Regions from separate parts of the Pseudomonas sp. m6p genome, predicted to be linked through region 2. Evidence: riboswitches for the same ligand, from Rfam matches in the RefSeq annotation. Region 2 holds a riboswitch; the other holds the start of a gene.

Region 1 (11,335 bases), 1.8 Mb from region 2:
GACCACAAAAGCAATGTGGGTCGACGCTGCGCGCATCTGCTCCAGCGCATTGAGGATCGAATAGCTGTCGAGCAAGTTGATGGTCTTGCGCGCCAGATGTTCCAGGTTCGGCTCAATGCCGCTCAGGTACTCCTTGAGCAATTCCTTCTTGTGCACGAAGCCCAACGGTTCATCCACAGCACCGTTGCGAATCAGCGGCAGACGTGAATACGACGAGTGCATCAATTTTGTGCGAATCGTCTCGGCGTCGTCAGCCAGATCGATGGTGTCGACGTCCGCGCGTACGGTCATCAGATTACGAATCGGGCGTTCGGCCAGTTGCAGCACACCACTGATCATCACCCGCTCGCGACGGTCGAACAGTTCTGCACTCGGGGCTTCGCCGTCATCCAGCAGGTCGGAGATTTCCTCGCCGACCTCCTCCACTTCCAGCTTGCGCCCGCCCAGCAAGCGCATCACAGCATGGGCCGTGCGCTCACGTAGGGGGCGCAGGCCTTGCATCGAGCGTTTGCGGCGGGCCCGGGCGATCTGGTTGAACACCTCGATCAGGATCGAGAAGCCAATGGCCGCGTACAGATAGCCTTTCGGGATGTGGAAGCCCAGGCCTTCGGCCGTAAGGGCGAAACCGATCATCATCAGAAAGCCCAGACACAGCATGATCACCGTCGGGTGCGCATTGACGAAGCGGGTCAGCGGCTTGCTCGCAACGATCATCAAACCGATGGAAATGATCACCGCGATCATCATCACCGCCAGTTCATCAACCATGCCGACGGCGGTAATGACCGCGTCCAGCGAGAACACCGCATCGAGCACCACGATCTGCGCCACGATCGGCCAGAACAATGCGTAAGCCGCGTTGGTCGAGCGCTGGCCGACGTGGCCTTCAAGCCGTTCGTGCAGCTCCATGGTGGCTTTGAACAGCAGGAACACACCACCGAACAGCATGATCAGGTCACGGCCGGAAAAGCTCTTGCCGAACACTTCGAACAACGGCTGCGTGAGGGTGACCAGCCAGGAAATGCTCGCCAACAGGCCCAGACGCATGATCAGCGCCAACGACAGGCCGATGATCCGCGCACGATCGCGCTGATGCGGCGGCAGTTTGTCCGCCAGGATCGCGATAAACACCAGGTTGTCGATACCCAGCACCAGCTCCAGCACGATCAAAGTCAACAAGCCTAACCAGGCCGTGGGATCCGCTAACCATTCCATAAAATGTCTCGATCTCTCTTCAGTGAATTCAGGCTGCCGGGCACGGCAAAGTGCAACGCGAAGGCTCTGAGGCCGCGTTGTCAACGATAGTCGGGAGGCGGAAAACCGGATGCTGCGAGTGCGTCAAGACCGCGCCATGGCGCGAGGAGAAGGTACGACTGGGAGGCTCCAAGAGGGTGTTCATGCAAATCCTGAATGAAAAATGGCCTTGGAGCGTACAGGCTCTGACGACAATTCCTACAGAGCGAAATCATTTCAAAATCTGTATCAACGACCACTGCCCCCCCTGTAGGAGCTGCCGCAGGCTGCGATCTTTTGATCTTGACCTTAAAAAACAAAGTCAAAAGATCGCAGCCTTCGGCAGCTCCTACAGTGGCTGTCATCGTCCGGCAAAGCGCAACCGCGACAATTGCCGCAAATCCCCCGCCACGTAGTAATCGTTGGTCCAGCTGTCATCCAGCGCCAACGGACTCACCTGCTTCAGCTCGAGTTTTTTCGCGAAATAGCGGAAGCGGTAATGCTCATAAAACCGCAGCAATTCCAGACCATAGCGATCAGCCAGATCGGTGTCGCCGCGAATGATCAGGTAGTTTTCATCATTGCCGTTACTGGCCGAAGTGCTGAGGTTGTGGCTGCCGCTGATAATCGTCGGCCTGTCGCTGGTGAAGTCGACGACCACCGCTTTGGTGTGCACCAGCAGGTTGCCCTTCTGACCTTTCATGTTTTCCTTGAGCCAGCCTTCCAGACCGGTGTTAAGCAACGCTGTGGCGGCGAATTCGGCGGTGCGATCGGCGTGAAACCCGGTAATGCGGCTGGCGGTGTTCTGCAGACCGTAACGCAGAATGTCGTCATGGGGCTGACCAAGCAGCGCGTTGAGAATCGCGTCCGGCAAGGTGAATGCCGTGACAAACAGCACATCCTTTTTCGCCGCTTCGATGATCTCGACGAACTCGCGTAAGTCGGCACCACCGCTGCGTGGTGAGAACCCGGCGAACAGCGTTTGCGCAGGATCCATCGGGTTGTGTTCGGTGATCCAGTTGCGTGTGGCTGCGACATCAGCAGGGTTGGCCCAGACCTCATCGAACGTTTGCAGATAGGCAGTGGCAATCGTCACATCGTCGAGCGTATGCACCACATTGGCCTGGCGATACACGCCATTGGCGGTGAAATTGGTGCTGCCGCACAGCACCGCCTGCGGTTGACGCTGACCGACGCCATCGACCCGGCTGAGGACGATGAATTTGTCGTGGAAAATGTTGTGAGTGACCCGGCCCCGCTTGTTCGCCGCTGGTAATTGGGCAAGGTTCGCTTCGTTCAGGGTCGTATCGGAATCATCAGGCTGGGCGTGGTACAGCACGCGCACTTGCACCCCCCGCGCGAACGCCGCGTTCACGGCATCGATGATCGCCTGCAACTGATACTCGTAGATCGCAATGTCCAACGCCCACTGCGCGTCCACAGCCCGCTCGATGAAGCCCAGCAATCGCTCCAGCAGTCCGTTCTCCAGCCACAGGCGCGCCGCGCCGGGCCAGGCTTCGATGGGCAGATTCTTGTTGGCGCTGATCTGTGCGTCGAGGTCGGGAAATTTGCGCTGAAACGCCTGACTGGCAGCCACGGCGCGATTGAAGATCACGCTCTGATTGGCCGGGTGGCCGTCGTCACTGGTGATGCTCAGCTCCAGCGATTCGCCCAGTAGCGGCGCGTCCGCCGTGCCGTAGGCCAGGTGCACGCGATAGTGCAGGGTCGTGCCCGGGTTGACGGCGTAATCGGCCCAGCGGAATTTTTGCAGCGGTGCCTTATCACTGGGCGTGGCGTGATATTGGGGAAAAGTGTGAGCCTTGCCGGGAAACGTCAAGCTGTTGAACAGGAACAACCACGGTTTGTCGCCCTGTTGCTTTTCGATGGCAAACCCGAGCAAGCCTTTGCGTCGCGGTTCAGCCAGGTCCATGGCGAGCAGCACGCCGTTGGTGCCGGCGTAGGCTTTGACGCGAAAATCGTCCTGAGGATTGGCGACCAGTACCCGCATGATTCACTCCTTGTGATTGGGCTGGGTGGAGCATAGAGCAGCGCTGCGATTTTTGGTGATCCCGCATGATCCGAGGCGATGCCTTCGCGAGCAGGCTCGCTCCCACAGAGCAAGCGGTGTTCACCAACCTTGCTCGCGAAGAGGCCCGCTCAGACTTCACACATCATCGATATGCCGATATTCCGCATTCAGCACCGCCGCCAATTCCCGCACCCGCGCCAGACGGATCGGCCCCCGCTCGATGTCGATCAGCAACCCCGGACACTCCAGCGGCAGCAGCGGTGGCAAGGTTTTCAAACGTCCGTCCGTGACCAGCAACAAGCGTTGCTGCTCGGCCGGAAAACGCTTTTGTCGCTGCATCAGCCATTGCTGCGCCTGCGTCAACGCCGCCACCAATGGCGTGCCGCCGCCCGCGCCCAGTGTCTCCAGCCAGGTGCGCAAGCCACTTGAAGCCTTCAATCCTTGCACCTGCCATTGCGGCGCGCTGCCACTGGCGGTCAGCAAGGCCAGTCGCGCCCTTTGTCGATACGCATCATCAAACAATTGCGCGAGCAAACCCTTGGCATCGCTCAGTGCCTGATGCCGACGCGTCGAAGCCGACGCATCGACGATCACCAGCCATAACTCATGGGGAGCACGAGTGCGCAGCTGGAACTGCAAGTCCTCACGGGTTTGCGGCCGGCCGTTGAGCAGCGTCCCCGGCCAGTTCACCAGACCGCTGCGCGCAGCGTGGCGCTTACCCTGGCGTCCGTGGTCGAGTCGTCCGGCGCGGGGTCTGGCATTCGCCCCCGCGTCGGATCGGGGACGAATGCCGGTTACTTTTTTGGCCAGCTCGGCACTTCGCGGCGTGCGCCAGTCGTCAGCGCCGGAGCAGGCATGTCGCCCCATTGCCCCTGCCCCTCGCTTGGTTCAGCCTGGGTGCTGGTCTGGTTCTGCGCAGGTGGTTGAAGGCTGGGCGAAGTGGACTCACGACGGCGATGACGCAGGGCAAATTCCGCCACGGCGTCGATGTCCTGCTCGGCAATCGCTGCAGCGCCGCGCCATGCTGCGTGCGCACGGGCCGCCCGCAGCCAGACCAGATCGGCACGCAAGCCATCGACGCCGGCGGCAAAGCAGCGCTCGGTGATGCTTGCCAAAGCATCGTCATCCAGCGCAATGCGCGCCAAGGCGCAGCGCGCCTGTTCGCAGCGTTCGCGCAGCGCTTGCTGCTCGGCTTCCCACTGCGCGCAGAACGCCTGCGGGTCGCTGTCGAAATCCAGTCGGCGGCGGATGATCTGCCCGCGTTCAGTCGGCGCGGTGTGACCGCTGAGGGCGACGTTCAGGCCAAAACGGTCCAACAGCTGCGGGCGCAACTCGCCCTCTTCCGGGTTCATTGTGCCGATCAACACAAACCGTGCCGAATGCCGATGCGAGATGCCATCACGCTCGACCAGGTTGGTGCCGCTGGCCGCCACATCCAGCAGCAGATCAACCAGATGATCGGGCAACAGATTCACTTCATCGACGTACAGCACACCGCCGTCGGCCTTGGCCAGCACGCCGGGAGAAAACTGCGCACGACCTTCACTCAGCGCGGCATCCAGATCGAGGGTGCCGACCAGACGTTCTTCGGTGGCGCCCAGTGGCAACGTGACGAACTGACCGCTGGCCAGCAGATCGGCGAGGCCACGGGCCAGAGTCGACTTGGCCATTCCGCGTGGGCCTTCGATCAGCACACCACCGATTTTCGGGTCGATGGCAGTGAGGTACAGCGCGAGTTTCAAGTCATCGGCGCCGACCACGGCGGAGAGCGGGAAATGCGGGATGTCGGTCATCTTCAATACTCGGTCATGGTCGGTGATCTTTCGAAAATCGTTGGGAGCCACGTTGATCCCTGTGGGAGCGAGCCTGCTCGCGAAAGCGGTGTGCCAGCTACAAAAATACTGTCTGACACGACGCCTTCGCGAGCAGGCTCGCTCCCACAGCGTGAGGCGGTATGTCAGGTGTCTTCTTCTATATCCAGCAGCAGGTTTTCCAGTGCTTCTTTATACACGCCGGGTTCCTGCCACATCCCACGTTGTTGCGCTTCCAGCATGCGTTCAGTCATGTCGCGCAGGGCATGCGGATTGTGTTCACGAACAAAATCGCGGGTTGCCGGGTCGAGCAAATAGGCGTCGGCCAGCAACGCATACTGATGATCGTCGATCAGTTGCGTGGTGGCGTCGAAGGCGAACAGGTTATCGACCGTCGCCGCCAGTTCAAACGCCCCTTTATAGCCGTGACGTTTGACCCCGTCGATCCACTTCGGATTGGCCGCCCGCGAGCGGATCACCCGATTGAGTTCTTCTTTCAGGGTGCGGACTTTCGGCAGATCCGGCTGGCTGTGATCGCCGTGATAACTCGCCGCCGCTTCCCCGCGCAGGGTTTCCACCGCCGCGAGCATGCCGCCCTGAAACTGGTAATAGTCGTTGGAATCGAGCAAGTCGTGCTCGCGATTGTCCTGGTTCTGCAACACCGCCTGCACCTGGCTCAGGCGCTGGACGAACTGTTCGCGCGCAGCGGTGCCCTCATCCGCCCCACCATAAGCGTAAGCGCCCCAGTTCAGGTAGACCTCGGCCAGATCCTCACGACTCTGCCACAAGCGACCGTCGATCGCGCCCTGTACGCCCGCACCATAGGCACCGGGTTTGGCGCCGAAGATCCGCCAGCCGGCCTGACGCCGCGCCGCGTCGGCATCCAGCCCCGATTGCAACAGCGCCTCGCGCTCGGCACGCACCTTCGCCGCCAGCGGGTTGAGGTCATCCGGTTCGTCCAGCGCCGCCACCGCTTGCACGGCAGCGTCGAACAGACGAATCAGGTTGGCAAAAGCATCGCGGAAAAAACCCGAGACCCGCAGCGTGACGTCGACCCGTGGCCGGTCGAGCAGGCTGAGCGGCAGAATCTCGAAATCATCGACGCGCTGACTGCCGGTGGCCCACACCGGGCGCACGCCCATCAGCGCCATGGCCTGGGCGATGTCGTCGCCGCCAGTGCGCATGGTCGCGGTGCCCCACACGGACAGGCCGAGCTGACGCAGGTGATCGCCGTGATCCTGCAAATGCCGCTCGAGAATCAACGTGGCGGACTGGAAGCCGATGCGCCACGCGGTGGTGGTCGGCAGGTTGCGCACGTCCACCGAGTAGAAGTTGCGCCCGGTGGGCAGCACGTCGAGACGGCCACGGCTGGGCGCGCCACTTGGGCCGGCGGGGACGAAGCGGCCGTTGAGGGCGTCGAGCAGACCGCGCATTTCGGCGGGGCCGCAGGCGTCGAGGCGTGGGGCGATGACTTCGCGCAGGTTTTCAATGATCGCGCTCACTTCAGCCCAACACGCCCCTTGTGGGAGCGAGCCTGCTCGCGAAGGCGGTGTATCAGTGAACGATGCGTTGGTTGACGCGCCGCCTTCGCGAGCAGGCTCGCTCCCACAGGGACTGCCCAGTGCTTGGGCGATCAGGTGGGTGGCGAACAGTTCGAGGCGTTCGCGGGTGTCACCGGCGGTGCGCCAGATTTCGTCGCTGACGCTTTGCAGCTCCGCCGGGCGCGGGCCGTTCCACGGGTCGGCAAGTGCGCAATCCAGCGGATCAAACCCCAGCTCGAAGGCCTTGGCCAACGCCCGCAGCAGACTCGACTGCGCGCCTTTGCCGTCACCACGCGGAATGCGCAGCAAAGCCAGCAAGGTATCGATGCGCAAACGTCCGGTCGGCGATTCGCCAAAGATGTGCAGGCCATCGCGAATCTGCGATTCCTTCAGATCACACAGGTAGGTGTCCAGCCGCGGCAGCCAGATCGCGGCGTCGGCGTCACTGTCCAGACCGGCGTCGAGTTGCAGTTCGCGATCGATCTGCGTCTCGCGCACCAGTTGCAGAATATCGCGTTGCAACTCTCGCGCACGACGCGGATCGAGCAGTTGTGCCTCGTAATATTCGTCGGCCAACAGTTCCAGATTGCGCAACGGGCCGTAGGTTTCGGCGCGGGTCAGCGGCGGCATCAGGTGGTCGATGATCACCGCTTGCGTGCGCCGTTTGGCTTGCGCGCCCTCGCCCGGGTCGTTGACGATAAACGGATAGATGTTCGGCAGCGGCCCGAGCAGCGCGTCCGGCCAGCAACTTTCCGAAAGGCCGACACCCTTGCCCGGCAGCCATTCGAGGTTGCCGTGCTTGCCGACGTGAATCACCGCGTGCGCACCGTAGGTGTTGCGCAGCCAGAAATAGAACGCCAGATAGCCGTGCGGCGGCACCAGATCCGGGTCGTGATACACCGCACTTGGATCGACCTGATAACCGCGCGCCGGCTGAATGCCGACGAAGGTCAGGCCAAAACGCAGCCCGGCGATCATCATTCGCCCGTCGCGGCACATCGGGTCGTTTTGCGGCGCGCCCCAGCGTTCCAGCACGGCCGCGCGATTGGCCTCGGGCAGCGCATTGAACATCGCCAGGTAGGCGTCCATCGCCAGACTTTGCTGACACGGACGCAGGTCGATGCTGTCGAGGTCGTTGCTGACTCCGCCGAGTAATTGCTGGATCAACGCGGTGCCGCTGTCCGGCAACTCAGCCGTCAACGGAAAGCCTTCGGTCTGCAACGCGCGCAGGATATTCAATGCCGCCGCCGGCGTGTCGAGACCGACGCCATTGCCAATCCGACCATCGCGGGTCGGGTAGTTGGCGAGGATCAGCGCAATACGTTTTTCCGCGTTCGGCAACCGCGCCAGATCGCTCCAGCGTCGGGCCAGTTCAGCGACAAAATCCATGCGCTCGGGTTGCGCCCGGTAGCAGACCACGTCGGACTGACTGCGCTCGCTGCGCCAGGCCAGATCCTTGAAGCTGATCGGCCGGCTGATGATGCGCCCGTCGAGTTCCGGCAAGGCAATGTGCATCGCCAGATCTCGTGGCCCCAGCCCCTGTTCGCTGTCACGCCAGCCCGGCTCGTTGTCCTGGGCGCAGATCGCCTGAATCACCGGAATATTGCGCCGGAACGGCCGCAGGTGCGGCGCTTCCGGGCTGGATTGCGCGAAGCCGGTGGTGTTGAGGATCACCGCAGCTTCGACCTCATCCAGCCAGTCCTCGACCACCGACAGGCAGCCGGGTTCTTTCAGGCTGGCGACGGCGATCGGCAACGGATTGAGCCCCGCCGCCTGCAAGCGTTGGCAGAACACGTCGATGAACGCGGTGTTCGCCGCTTGCAAATGCGAGCGATAAAACAACACCGCCGCCACTGGTTGACCGGGCAGCCAATCGGCTTGCCAGTCGCTCAGTGCGGCGGTGTTTTTCTGTGGGTGGTAAATCGCCGTACGCGGCAGCGCCTGCGGCTCGCCCCAGGTGTAGTCGCGCGACAGCCAGCGGTTGGCCAGGCAATGGAAGAAGCCCTGCGCATTGCCCATGCCGCCCTGACGCAAAAACTGCCAGAGACGGTCGCGATCTTCGGCGGGCACGGTGCTCAGGTCGCTGAGTTCCGGGTCGGGACGGTCATCCCCCGGTACCAGAATCACCTGCACGCCGCGCTCGGACAATTCCACCAGACGCTCGACACCGTAACGCCAATAGGCGATGCCGCCGTGCAACGAAATCAGAATGACCTTGGCGTGCCGTAGCACCTCATCGACATACAGATCGACCGAGGCGTGATTCTGCACCTGCATCGGATTGGCCAGGCGCAGGCTCGGGTAATCCTCAGGCAGTTGCTGCGCCGCTTCGGCGAGCAGCGCCAGGCTGGAATCGCCGCTGCACAGGATCACCAGCTCGGCGGGGGTTTGTCCAAGGTCGGCAATGTTGTCATCCGACACGAAACCGCCGGGCTGGGTCCTGAGCAGGTGCATGGCTTAAACGCTGAGCGCGGCGCGCAGTTGCGCTTCGAGTTGCGCGGCGTCGAGCTTCTGGCCGATCAGCACCAGACGAGTGACACGCGATTCATCAGCGCCCCACTGGCGGTCGAAGTGCTTGTCGAAACGCGTGCCCACGCCTTGAATCAACAGACGCATCGGCTTGTTCGGAATCGCCGCGAAGCCCTTCACACGCAGGATGCCGTGCTTGACCACCAATTGCGTCAGCGCGTCGAGCAACAGGCTTTCGTCGGCTTGCGGCAGTTCAATGGAGATCGAATCGAAGGCGTCGTGATCGTGGTCATCGTGATCGTCATCACCGTCGTGGTGGTGATCGTGATGGCTGTGGCGGCTGTCGATGTGTTCTTCGGAACCGGCACCGAGACCGATCAGCACGTCCAGCGGCAGGCGACCGTTGCTGGCTTCGATGATTTTCACCGCTGGCGGCAGTTCTTCAGCGACTTCAGCGCGAACGCGAGCCAGATCTTCGGCGCTGGTCTGATCGGCCTTGTTGAGGATCACCAGATCGGCGCTGGCCAGTTGGTCGGCGAACAGTTCGTGCAGCGGCGATTCGTGATCCAGATTCGGATCGAGTTTGCGCTGGGCATCGACCTGATCCGGGAACGCGGCGAAGGTACCGGCGGCCACGGCCGGGCTGTCGACCACGGTGATCACCGCGTCCACGGTGCAGGCGTTGCGGATTTCCGGCCACTGGAAGGCTTGCACCAATGGTTTTGGCAGAGCCAGACCGGACGTCTCGATCAGAATGTGATCGAGATCGCCGCGACGGGCGACCAGTTCGCGCATCACCGGGAAGAACTCTTCCTGCACTGTGCAGCACAGGCAGCCGTTGGCCAGTTCGTAGACGCGGCCGGTGGCTTCTTCTTCGGTGCAGCCGATGGTGCATTGTTTGAGGATCTCACCGTCGATTCCCAGCTCGCCGAACTCGTTGACGATCACCGCGATACGGCGGCCCTGAGCGTTGTCGAGCATATGGCGCAGCAAGGTGGTTTTGCCCGAGCCGAGGAAACCGGTGACGATGGTGACGGGGAGTTTGGCCAGTGTTTTCATCGGATGCCCTTTGGCAAGGTGGCGGGCATACGGGACGAGATCCGCTGCGAGCGTGCGCGCGGAAGAATTCGCCACCGGATCACCCCGCCCGGTTGTAGTGAGAAATCTGTCACGAGGCAGGTCTCCTGGCTGACGGTGTTCAGGCCTTGGGCCTGGCATTCGCTGCGCCTTCCCGCGGGCTCAGTGGATTGAGCTGGCAGTGGCGTGGCAACGAACTTCACCGTTCACAGTTGCGGGGGCAGCCGCGGCTTTGACCGCGTTCCCTTCTTAGCTTCAGCGTGGGCCGAAGAACCTCGAAGGTGCAAGGCTACGCATGGGTTGAGGATGGGTCAATGTTTGGATTGGGGGCATATCCGTTGCTGCGGGGGTTGCTGATTACGGTTTCGCCGTTGCGGCGGGTCACTTTTGCCAGACCTCGGGTTACGGGATCTGGTTTTTTTTGGATTGGGGGCATATCTGTTTCTGCGGGTGTCGCCGCTGGCGGTTTCGCTCTTACAGCGAGTCACCTTTTCCAGACGCCGAAAAGGTAACCCAAAAGGCTTTGCCCCGGCGTACGGCACTTCGCTGAGGCTCAGTGTTCCCTCCCTACGGTGTCCATCCGGGGGCATCGCCTACGGTTTGCTTCGCTGCACCTCCTCTCGATGTATGCGGCTTCGCCGCATGGCGCTGCGCGCCTACCCCCGGATGGACACCTTCGCTCGGCCTGCCGAAGGGGCTGAAGATCAAAAGCCAAAGCCAAAGCCAAAGCCAAAGCCAGATCAAAAGATCACAGCCTTCGGCAGTTCCTACAGGGATTGGGTGTATTCAGTTAGGAATTTGGTCGGCTGTCAGGCCGCCATCGCTGGCAAGCCAGCTCCCACAATTTAATTCGTGCACACCCCATGCGGCGAAGCCGCCCCACTCAACACGATGAGCGTTAGCTCGAGTAAAGCTTTTGATCTCAAGGCCCGTCGGCAGGCTGAGTGGAGGGATTTATCCGGGGTGGGAGCGCAGCGACCGTTTGGCGCAGCCAAACACAGCGAGAGGAGGTGCAGCGAAGCAAACCGTAGGCGCTGCCCCCGGATGAATCCCGCAGCGAAGGAACCCGAGCCCAAGCGAGGGCCGAACGTCAGGGTAAAGCCCTTTGGTTACTTTGGGGCTTTTGCCAAAGTGACCCGCCGTAAGGGCGGAACCCTAAGCGGCCGTTACCGCAG
Region 2 (11,335 bases):
ATACGGATCGGCCCAGAACAACCCCAGCGCCTCGGCATCGGTCTCCATCAGTGCCGCTGCGCTCTGCCCTTCCCAGGCACCGAAATGCAGTTCCTGCAGGTCCTTGTCCAACTGCACCGGCAGATTCAGTTGCTCGCCCAGCTCTGCAGCGAACCGCGCGCAACGCTGCAGCGGCGAACTGATCAAGCGATCCCACGGCCCGCCCGCGATCACCGCCGCACGCATCTGCGCCCAACCCTTTTCCGTGAGCGCATCATCGAGGCTACCGCGCAGCCCACCGCCCAGTTCAGTCTCACCGTGGCGCAGCAGGTCCAGACGCAACGTCATGCCGGACGATCCGCCACCGCCGCTTCGGCGAACGTCGCCATCTGCCCGTGCAGGTCGCAGGCCAGACGCAACAGCGGCACAGCCAACGCCGCCCCGCTGCCCTCGCCCAGACGCAAACCGAGTTCCAGCAGCGGTTCGGCATTGAGGGTTTCCAGCACATGACGATGGCCCGGCTCGGCGCCCCGGTGGCCGAACAGCAGCCACTCGCGGCAGGCTGGATTCAGTCGCACCGCGACCAACGCAGCGACCGTGCAGATAAAGCCGTCGACCAGCACCGCCACGCCTTCCTGCGCACAAGCCAGGTACGCGCCGACCAGTGCGGCGATTTCAAACCCGCCGAGGTTGAACAGGGTTTGCAGCGCATCGCCACGTTGCGCCGCGTGCAGCGCCAGTGCGCGCTCGATCACTTGTGCTTTATGGCTGACGCCCTCGGCATTCAACCCCGTGCCGGGACCGGTCAGGTGCGCCACCGGGCAATCGAGCAAGGCACACGCCAGTGCACTGGCGGCAGTGGTGTTGCCGATGCCCATTTCGCCACCGATGAACAACTGTGCGCCCGCCGCTTTGGCGCGCAGCACGCTGTCACGACCGGCCTGTAAGGCGAGTTCGCCCTGCGCTTGGGTCATCGCCGCGCCTTTGGCGAAATTCGCCGTGCCCGGGCCGATGTTCAGATGACGCACGCCCGGCAGATTCAACGTAGGTGTCACGGTGCCCAGATCGACCACTTCCAGTTGCGCATCGAGCTGGCGCGCCAGCACGCTGATCGCCGCACCGCCGCTGACGAAGTTGAGCAGCATCTGCCCGGTGACCTCCTGCGGGAAGGCGGAAACACCTTCCGCGACCACCCCGTGATCACCAGCAAAAATCGCGATCCAGACCTGCTTGAGGGTCGGCTTGATCTGCCCCTGCAATCCGGCCAGCTGCACCGCCACGCTTTCGAGGCGACCGAGGGAGCCGGCCGGTTTGGTCAGTTGCTGTTGGCGCGCCGCCGCGTGTTCAACGATCTCGGTATTTACGGATTGGCACGGGTTCAACCACCACGCTTGAGTCATAACGCAGGTCCTTTCAGGGTCAGGGGCAGGCCGGCGACAGTCAGGACGACTCGCTGACAACGCTCGGCCAGAGCTTGATGCAGCCAACCGGCTTCATCGACGTAGCGGCGAGTCAATTCGCCCAGCGGCACGACACCCATTCCGGTCTCGTTGCTGACAAAAATGATTTCTCCCGGCAATGACGCCAGGCAGTCCAGCAGAGCTTCACGTTCGGCGGCGAGACGCGCGGCGTCATCGAGCATCAGCAGATTGGTCAGCCACAGGGTCAGGCAGTCCACCAGCAGGCAACGCTCGCCGCCGGCGTTTTCACGCAGGACACGGGCCAGCGCTATGGGTTCTTCGATCAGCGCCCATTCGGCCGGACGCCGGGCGCGGTGATGGGCGACGCGGGCGTTCATTTCACCGTCCAGCGGCTGGCTGGTGGCGATGTAAGTGACCGCCAGCTGGCTGTCGCTGGCGAGTTTTTCCGCGAGGCGACTTTTGCCGGAGCGGGCGCCGCCGAGGATCAGTTGGTGCATGGGGACATCCTGAAAATTAAGTGTTGAGGCAACCGGCCTCTTCGCGGGCAAGCCCGCTCCCACAGTGATCGCAGTGGCTGAAACACCTCACTCCCCTGTGGAGGATGGAGATGTCCTGTCATTTATGTATTGAGGCAACCGGCCCCTTCGCGAGCAGGCTCGCTCCCACATGGGAATGCGTTCCAAAGTGGGAGCGAGCCTGCTCGCGAAGAGGCCGTAACAGCCAGCCTAAATCCCGCAGAGCTGACGCAGCAGCCCGGTATCCAGATGCTGCTCCACCAGATCCGCCAGCCGCTCGATATCGCGCTCGCGCAGACCGTGGTAATCCACCTCCTGCACAGCGCTCAACCCGGCCCAGCGCAGCAACGCGGCACTGGCTTGCGGTGATTCGAACAAGCCATGCAGGTAGGTGCCGAACACCTGCCCGTCCAGACTCTGCGCGCCATCGCAACGACCATCCTCCAGATGCACCGCCGCGTTCTCCAGCGCCGGGCCTACCGTTACCCCGGCATGAATTTCATAGCCACTGACCTCGGCGTTTTCCAGCGCCAGATGCCCACGGACATTGCGCAACTGCTTCTCGGCTTCCAGCGTGGTTTCGAACGCCAGCAAACCGAGGCCGGCACTGGAGCCCGGCGCGCCTTCCAGGCCCAGCGGATCGTGCACCTGCTCACCGAGCATTTGCAGACCGCCGCAGATCCCCAGCAACTTGCCGCCATAGCGCAAGTGCCGATTGATCGCCGCGTCCCAGCCATTGGCACGTAAATAGGCAAGATCGCTGCGCACGCTTTTCGAGCCGGGCAGGATGATCAGATCGGCGGCAGGGATCGCCTGCCCCGGGCCGATGAATTGCAGATCGACCTGCGGATGCAAACGCAGCGGATCGAAGTCGGTGTGATTGCTGATACGCGGCAGCACCGGCACCACCACTTTCAGCACTTGCTCGGCCTTGTCGGTCTGGCGCTGGTCGATGCCGTCCTCAGCCTCCAGATGCAGATCCATCACGTACGGCAGCACACCGATAACCGGTTTGCCGGTGCGCTGTTCCAGCCAGTCGAGGCCCGGTTGCAGCAAGGCGATGTCACCGCGAAAGCGGTTGATGATGAAGCCCTTGACCCGCGCCTGCTCGCTCGGCGACAGCAGCTCCAGCGTGCCGACCAGATGCGCAAACACCCCGCCGCGATTGATGTCGGCGATCAGCAGCACCGGGCAATCCACCGCTTCGGCGAAGCCCATGTTGGCGATGTCCCCGGCACGCAGGTTGATCTCGGCCGGCGAGCCGGCGCCTTCGACCATCACCAGCGGATACGCCGCGCTCAGCCGCTCGTGCGACGCGAGCACCGCTTGCATGGCGATGGCTTTGTAGTCGTGATACGCCACCGCATTCATGCTGGTGACCGCGCGGCCATGGATGATCACCTGCGCGCCGGTGTCGCTGTTGGGCTTGAGCAACACCGGGTTCATGTCGGTATGCGGTTCAAGATGCGCGGCTTGCGCCTGCACCGCTTGCGCCCGGCCGATCTCGCCGCCGTCGGCGGTCACCGCGCTGTTGAGCGCCATGTTCTGCGGTTTGAACGGCACCACCGCCACGCCCTGACGGGTGGCCCAGCGACACAGCGCCGTCACTAGCGTGCTTTTACCGGCGTCGGAGGTGGTGCCTTGCACCATCACGGTGGTCATTTCGATTCCTTGGCAAAGGCTTGCAGCGCCTGTTCGAGGCGCGCTTCTTCAGCGGCGTTGGCCGGCAGGCCAAAACGCAAACTGCTGTTGTGGGTGAAGATGCGCAGAAGGATCCCGCGTCGGGCCATGAACTCGTGTAGCGCTTGCGCGTGCTCGGTGACCAGCCACTGAAACAACGCACAACCACCGTGGGGTTTGAAACCATAGCGCTCCAGCAGCAGCGCCAGACGCTCACTGGCCTCATCGCTGCGAATACGTTGCCGAGTGTGCGCTTCGGTGTCCTGCAAACAGGCCTGACCGAGCACCCGCGTCGGCCCGCTCACCGCCCACGGCCCGACCTGTTCGGCGAGCAACCTGAGCAACTTGCGCTCGGCCAGCACAAACCCCAGACGCACCCCGGCCAGACCGAAAAACTTGCCGAACGAGCGCAAGACGATCAGGCCAACTTGATGGGTGTGCGAGGCCAGGCTCAGCTGCGGCGTGTTATCCATGAACGCTTCATCGACCACCAGCCAGCCGCCGCGCTGGGCCAGCCGCGCATGCCAGTCGAGCAGCCGCGCCGGTGTCAGGCTCAGGCCAGTGGGATTGTTCGGATTGACCACCACCAGCACGTCGAGGCTGTCGAGAAAGAATTCCACTTCCTGCTCCAGCACTTCGCGCACGATATAACCACTGCGACGCCAGGCTTCGGCGTGCTCGGCATAACACGGCGACAACACACCGACCTTGCCGGCGCGGCGCAAACGCGGCAGCAGCTGGATCGCCATTTGCGAACCGGCCACCGGCAGCACCTGCGAAGCACCGTAGTAATCACACGCGGCCTGCTCCAGCCCGTCGTCGGTTTCCGGCAAGCGTGCCCAGGCGCGCAACGGAATCTGCGGCACCGCAAACGGCCACGGCGCAAGCCCGCTGGACAGGTCGAGCCAGTTGGCCTCGGCAATCCCGTAATCGAGTGCAGCCTTGCGCAGCCGGCCACCGTGCTCAAGCATAGAATTCAGCCCCCACGCAGAGAATCAGCAGCCATAACCATACCCCGCGCTGGACCAATTGCCAGCCGCGATCAATCGAATCGGCATCCGCCGGCGCACCTTCGCCCAGTTGCGGACGCTCATGCAGCTCACCGTGATAAATCGCCGGTCCGCCCAGTTCGACGCCTAACGCACCGGCGCCAGCCGCCATTACCGGACCGGCGTTGGGGCTGTCCCATTGCGGGCCCTGGCTGCGCCAGCATTTCCAGGCGAGCCGGGTGTTGCCCAGCAGTGCGTAGGTCAGCGCCACCAGTCGGGCCGGAATGTAGTTGAGCACGTCGTCGATTTTTGCCGCGCACCAGCCGAAGCGCTCGAAGCGTTCGTTGCGATAGCCCCACATCGCGTCGAGCGTATTGCTCAGGCGATAGAGCACCACCCCCGGCGCACCGGCCACGACAAACCAGAACAGCGCGGCGAACACCGCGTCACTGCCGTTTTCCAGCACCGATTCAGTGGCGGCGCGGGCGACGGCGGTGCTGTCCAGTTCGCTGGTCTGACGGCTGACCAGATAACCGACGCGTTTGCGTGCTTCTTCCAGATCATCGGCGCGCAAGGCGGCAGCTACCGGCGCGACATGCTCACCGAGGCTGCGCATGCCGAGGGCGCAATACAGCGCCAGAATCTCGACGATCCAGCCGACGTACGGCGCCCAGGAAAACGCGGTCGCGAGCAAGGTCAGCGGCAGCACCGCGATCACCCACGCGGTGACCCCGTGACTGCGCCAGCCACGTCCGCCCGCATTGAAACGGCGCTCGACGCGCCCGGCAAAATTGCCGAACGCCACCAGCGGATGCCAGCGTTTCGGTTCACCCAGCAGCGCATCCAGCGCGACTGCGGCGACACTCAACAACGCCACACTCATTGACTCACTCCCCAATAATTTTCGTACAGCAACTCATTGAGCGGCCGCGCCTGCGCCCACCCTTCGAGTACCAGCATCGGCGCCGGATAGAATGCCTTGACCGGCCCCAGGCACAACACCGCCAATGGCTTGGCCCCGGCCGGCAGCTGCAGCAGATCGGCCAGCGCCTGCGGTTCGAACAGCGACACCCAGCCCATGCCCAGCCCCTCGGCACGGGACGCCAGCCACAGATTCTGAATCGCGCAGGACAGCGAGGCCATGTCCATTTCCGGCAGCGTACGACGGCCGAAAATGTGCTTTTCGCGATCATCCATCAGCGCCGCGACCAGCACTTCGGCGCAGTCGTTGATGCCTTCAACCTTGAGCTTCATGAACTCGTCACTGCGCTCGCCGAGGGCTTCGGCGGTACGCACGCGCTCTTCTTCGACGAGGTTCTGGATCTGCCCGCGCAGGGCGCGATCGCTGATGCGGATGAAGCGCCATGGCTGCATCAGACCGACGCTGGGCGCCTGATGCGCGGCTTCGAGCAGACGGCGCAGCAGCTCCGGCTCGACCGTGCCGCCGGTGAAGTGGCGCATGTCGCGGCGTTCGGCGATGGCTCGGTAGACGGCTGCGCGTTCGGCCTCGGAATAGGCGTTGTCGGTCATGGCCCCATCGCTGGCAAGCCAGCTCCCACAGGGGATCGCGTTTCTTCAGGCATGACACCGGCCACTGTGGGAGCTGGCTTGCCAGCGATGGCGGCCTTGAGATCTGGCGCAAACAATGCGGCAATCGCAGTCGGGTTCGACGGAAAGTAAAAATGCACGTACGACGCCGTCATCCGCCCCTCCCGATAAACCGCCTCCGCCCCGCGCCCGCCATTCGGGCTGATGCCCCGGGCAATCGGCGTCAGCTCGGTGCTGGTCAGGGAATGGTGATAGGTGTGCCCACGCAGCGAGCCCTCCGGCAAATCCACCGCTTGCAGTGCCAGTGCCGCCAGACGTTTTTGCATCACTGCCTCACCGCGCAGCAGCCCGACCAGTTCGGCGCGGGTGCCTTCGACATCGGTCAACGCGTCGAGCAGATAGAGCATGCCGCCGCACTCGGCAAGCAGTGGTTTGCCGGCGGCGTGGTGCGCGCGAATCGCATCCAGCATCGCGGTGTTTCGCGCCAGCGAGACATGGTGCAATTCCGGGTAACCACCGGGCAAATACAGACTGTCGGCGTCGGGCAATTGGGTATCGCGGATCGGCGAAAAGAAACTCAACTCGGCGCCCATCGCCCGCAGCAGATCGAGGCTGGCACCGTAGGTGAAGGCAAAGGCTTCGTCACGAGCGACGGCAATGCGCACGCCGTCGAGCAGCGGCTCAGCAGGGATCACTTCAGGCGCGGCGAACTCCACGGCCGGTGGCAGCGCTACCTCGCAACTGCTGGCCAACGCTTGGGCGGCCGCGTCGAGACGCAGGTCCAGATCATTCAGTTCGCTGGCTTGCACCAGACCGAGATGGCGGCTCGGCAACTCGATCCCGGTTTCCCGCGACAGCGCGCCGTACCAACGCAGACCTTCGGTGAGGCTGCCTTCGAGCAATTGCGCATGACGCAAAGTGCCGACGCGGTTGGCCAGCACCCCGGCAAACGGCAGGTCCGGCTGATAGCGCGCCAACCCCAGCGCCAGTGCACCAAAGGTCTGGGCCATGGCGGTGCCATCGATCACACCAAGCACCGGCACGCCGAAATGCCGCGCCAGATCAGCACTGGACGGCGTGCCGTCGAACAGGCCCATCACGCCTTCGATCAGGATCAGATCGGCTTCGGCGGCGGCTTCCCACAACAGGCGGCGGCTTTCCTGCTCGCCGACCATCCACATGTCCATTTGATACACCGGCGCACCGCTGGCGCGCTCGAGAATCATCGGGTCGAGGAAGTCCGGGCCGCACTTGAACACGCGCACCTTGCGCCCCTGATTGCGATGCAAGCGAGCGAGCGCGGCGGTGACGGTGGTCTTGCCCTGACCGGAGGCCGGGGCGGCAATCAGCACCGCCGGGCAGTGACGTGGTTGATTCAAAGTTCGACGCCTTTCTGCGCTTTGATGCCGGCCTGGAAGGCGTGCTTGAGCATACCCATTTCGGTGACGGTGTCGCCCATCTCGATCATTTCCGGTTTGGCCGCGCGGCCGGTGACGATCACGTGCTGCATCGGCGGACGCGCCTGCAGGTCGCTGAGCACTCGATCCAGATCGAGGTAGCCGTGTTTCAGGGCAATGTTCAGTTCATCCAGCACCACCAGGCCGATCGACGGATCGCGCAGCAGCTCGCGGGACACTGCCCACGCAGCTTCGGCGGCGGCGATGTCACGCTGGCGGTCCTGGGTTTCCCAGGTGAAACCCTCGCCCATTACGTGAAAACGCACTTGCTCGGGGAAGCGGCGGAAAAACAGTTCTTCGCCAGTGCTGTTGCGGCCCTTGATGAACTGCACCACACCGCACTGCATGCCGTGGCCCATGGCACGGGCAAGCATGCCGAACGCCGAGCTGCTTTTGCCTTTGCCATTGCCGGTCAACACCAGCACCAGGCCGCACTCGTCGGGCGAATTGGCGATGCGTTCGTCGATCACGGCTTTTTTGCGCTGCATACGCGCCAGATGGCGTTCGTCGCGCTCGGGGGAATCGGTCATGGGGGAGCTCTCCGTTGAGGCTGGATAACGGCGGGCAGGCACAAGAACAGACGGCAAAAAGCCTGGCATCGCCCACCGTGATGCCGCTGGATGGATCAGGCCGGTCTCCGGGCTCATGAGCGGCGAATCGCCTGACTGCGCGCCTTCCCGCGTCGGTCGACACAGTGGCTCAATGCGCAGTTTTCACTCATTTACCGTTGCGGGGGCAGCGCCGGGATCGTGATCGTCTTTCACCTGAAGACAACCCTCACCGGCTTCCCTGTTTCACTCTGTCGACACGCGTCACAGAGCACCTGAAACAAGCCGCGAAGGTTAGAGGGTTGGGGATGGAGCGTCAATTAAAGAGGGGGCCGTCGGGCGAATAACTGCCGCCGATCAATTATCTGACGCCAATCTTGTGCCACACTGAGACAAGTGATATCAAAGAGCCATGCTTTTGATTGAAAAAGCACACCACAACAATAAGGATGATGACGATGCAAGGCATGATCATCAGCAACCCGCGCCTGGAATTCCTGCGCCCGGTGCTTGAACGCTGGTTTGACTGTATTGACCGTTACAACGCGGTACGCGGTGACAACGACACACCCTACTGGCATGACGAGAAAGCCAATCTCGGCTTGCTCTCCGCTGCGGCATGGATGGCCGAGTTGGTTACCCTCTGCGATACCACCACCCGCAAGCAGAACGAGGACGGCGAGCGCAATGCCCGCGCCGACCTGTTCATCGCCGGGGCCGAAGACCGCGCCTACCTTCAGGCCACCCAGCGCTGGCCGCGGGTCAACAACCTCAACCTGACTCAGGCCCTGCTGGACATCACCAGCGATGCCAAACGCATCAGCTTCGCCAGTGACCTCAAACTCGGCTGTCTGTTCGTCGCCCCGCAGAAGGCCCAGCACAGTGCCAGCCCCGAAGAACTGCAGGACATGGTCGACGACCTGCAAAAGGAACACTGCTGCGCCGTGGCCTGGTATTTCCCCTACGCCTACCGCAAGTTGCGCAGCGAAGCGGGCAACTATCATCCGGGCATCGCCGTGCTGTTCAAAGAGGCCCGCGGTTGAGCGGTTGAACCATCGGGTGCGCAAGCTCCTCTATGATTAAGCATGCATTCATAGGGAAGATCAGCAATGCGCAAAACCCGACTCGCTCTCGTCATCGCTCTCGCCGGAGGGCTCGCCGCCTGCGGTGAATCCTCCAGCCTGCAGGTTTCCGACGGCACCGGTCCGTCACCGAAACTGCCTGAACCGAACAAAACCCTGATCCCGACGGTGAACATCGCCCCAGCGGTCGGCTGGCCTGCAGGTGGCAAACCGACCGCCGCAGCCGGTACGCAAGTGGCTGCATTTGCCGAAGGCCTCGATCACCCACGCTGGCTCTACGTGCTGCCCAACGGTGACGTATTGGTGGCGGAAACCAACGCGCCGCCCAAGCCGGATGACAGCAGTGGTATTCGCGGCTGGGTGATGAAGAAAGTCATGGGCAAAGCCGGTGCCGGCGTGCCAAGCCCGAACCGCATCACCTTGTTGCGCGACGCCGATCACGACGGCGTGGCCGAGACCCGCACGGTGTTTCTTCAAAATCTCAATTCGCCGTTTGGCATGACCCTGGTCGGTAACGATTTGTACGTCGCTGACACCGATCGCCTGCTGCGCTTTCACTACGAATTCGGCGCGACCGAGATCAAGACCCAGCCGATCAAAGTCACCGATCTGCCTGGCGGTACGCTGAACCATCACTGGACCAAGAACGTCATCGCCAGCAAGGACGGCAGCAAGCTGTATGTCACCGTCGGCTCGAACAGCAACGTCGGCGAGAATGGTCTGGATAAAGAGGAAGGTCGCGCCGCGATCTGGGAAGTGGATCGCGCCACCGGCAATCACCGGATCTTCGCCTCGGGCATTCGTAACCCCAACGGTCTGGCGTGGGAACCCACCACAGGCGCGCTGTGGACAGCAGTCAACGAACGTGACGAAATCGGCAGCGACCTGGTGCCGGACTACATCACCTCGGTCAAGGACGGTGGCTTCTATGGCTGGCCTTTCAGCTATTACGGCCAGCACGTGGATGTGCGGGTGAAGCCGCAGAATCTGGATCTGGTGGCCAAGGCCATCGCTCCGGACTACGCCGTCGGCCCGCACACTGCCTCGCTGGGCCTGACCTTCGCCGAAGGCAACAGCCTGCCGGCGCAGTTCAAGGAAGGCGCGTTCATCGGTCAACACGGCTCGTGGAACCGCAAACCGCACAGTGGCTATAAGGTGATTTTCGTACCATTCGCCGCCGGCAAGCCGAACGGAGCACCGGTGGATGTGCTGACCGGTTTCCTCGACAAGGACGAGAACGCTTTGGGCCGCCCGGTAGGCGTGGCAATCGACCAGCAAGGTGGTTTGCTGGTGGCGGATGATGTGGGGAACAAGGTTTGGCGGGTTTCGTCCGCCAAGTAACTTTTGCCTGACCTGAAACAACTGTGGGAGCGAGCCTGCTCGCGAATGCGTAGTGTCAGCCTCCATTGGGTTGACTGATACACCGCTTTCGCGAGCAGGCTCGCTCCCACATTGGAATGGCTGCTATTTTTACTACGGGTTATGCGCCAGATGCTCCGGCTGCAACACCCGCTTGGCACTCAGATACGCCTTCTGCCAATACGCCTTCGACAGGCTGTCCAGCTTCACTGTGCCGCCGGTTGCTGGCGCATGCACGAAGCGACCTTCCCCCACGTAGATCCCCGCATGGCTGACCTGAGAGCCGCCGTTGGTGGCGAAGAAGATCAGGTCGCCGGTCTGCAACCCTTCCTTGCCCACATTCGGCGCCTGCATCACGATCATCTCGCGGGTGGAGCGCGGCAGGGAGATGCCGGCGGCATCGCGGTAGACGAAACCTATCAGACCGCTGCAATCAAACCCGGAGTCTGGCGTGTTGCCGCCCCAGCGATAGGGCGTGCCAACCAGGCCCAGCGCGCGAAACAGCACGTCTTCAGCAGCGGGCGAAAAAGCTTGGGAGGGCCCGAACACCACCGGAGCGCGTACCACGGGCGCAGGCGGCGGGGTGCGGCTGGCGCAGGCGCTGAGCAGCGCTGCGAAGAAAATCAATGTGAGGCGGGCCGACATCGTCATAAGCAGAACATCCTGATCTGGCTGCGGCTTTCTCTGCCGAATGGACAGAAACAAAACCGCCTGCGGAGCACGCAGGCGGTTTGCCATCAATATAGATACAGGATTC

Evidence for each region. Region 2 has a riboswitch for cobalamin ahead of cobO (cob(I)yrinic acid a,c-diamide adenosyltransferase). Riboswitches for the same ligand answer to the same signal wherever they lie in the genome.
Region 1: it holds a riboswitch for cobalamin, as region 2 does, so the genes downstream of both, cobW (cobalamin biosynthesis protein CobW) here and cobO (cob(I)yrinic acid a,c-diamide adenosyltransferase) in region 2, are expected to answer to the same signal.

What each region holds. Positions count from the first base shown of each region.
Region 1 covers NZ_CM147084.1:2,809,527-2,820,861, forward strand. Annotated here, with positions in the region: gene ACYZUM_RS12915 (TerC family protein) at 1-1,215, opposite strand, end outside; gene ACYZUM_RS12920 (phospholipase D-like domain-containing protein) at 1,595-3,241, opposite strand; gene ACYZUM_RS12925 (vWA domain-containing protein) at 3,398-4,129, opposite strand; gene ACYZUM_RS12930 (magnesium chelatase ATPase subunit I) at 4,057-5,055, opposite strand; gene cobN (cobaltochelatase subunit CobN) at 5,220-9,068, opposite strand; gene cobW (cobalamin biosynthesis protein CobW) at 9,072-10,142, opposite strand; cobalamin riboswitch at 10,241-10,453, opposite strand.
Region 2 covers NZ_CM147084.1:1,056,175-1,067,509, reverse strand. Annotated here, with positions in the region: gene cobC (alpha-ribazole phosphatase family protein) at 1-327, opposite strand, end outside; gene cobT (nicotinate-nucleotide--dimethylbenzimidazole phosphoribosyltransferase) at 324-1,379, opposite strand; gene cobU (bifunctional adenosylcobinamide kinase/adenosylcobinamide-phosphate guanylyltransferase) at 1,376-1,897, opposite strand; gene ACYZUM_RS05020 (cobyric acid synthase) at 2,126-3,577, opposite strand; gene cobD (threonine-phosphate decarboxylase CobD) at 3,574-4,566, opposite strand; gene cbiB (adenosylcobinamide-phosphate synthase CbiB) at 4,559-5,467, opposite strand; gene bluB (5,6-dimethylbenzimidazole synthase) at 5,464-6,114, opposite strand; gene ACYZUM_RS05000 (cobyrinate a,c-diamide synthase) at 6,111-7,511, opposite strand; gene cobO (cob(I)yrinic acid a,c-diamide adenosyltransferase) at 7,508-8,119, opposite strand; cobalamin riboswitch at 8,201-8,431, opposite strand; gene ACYZUM_RS04990 (hypothetical protein) at 8,596-9,180, shown strand; gene ACYZUM_RS04985 (PQQ-dependent sugar dehydrogenase) at 9,247-10,560, shown strand; gene ACYZUM_RS04980 (C40 family peptidase) at 10,693-11,229, opposite strand.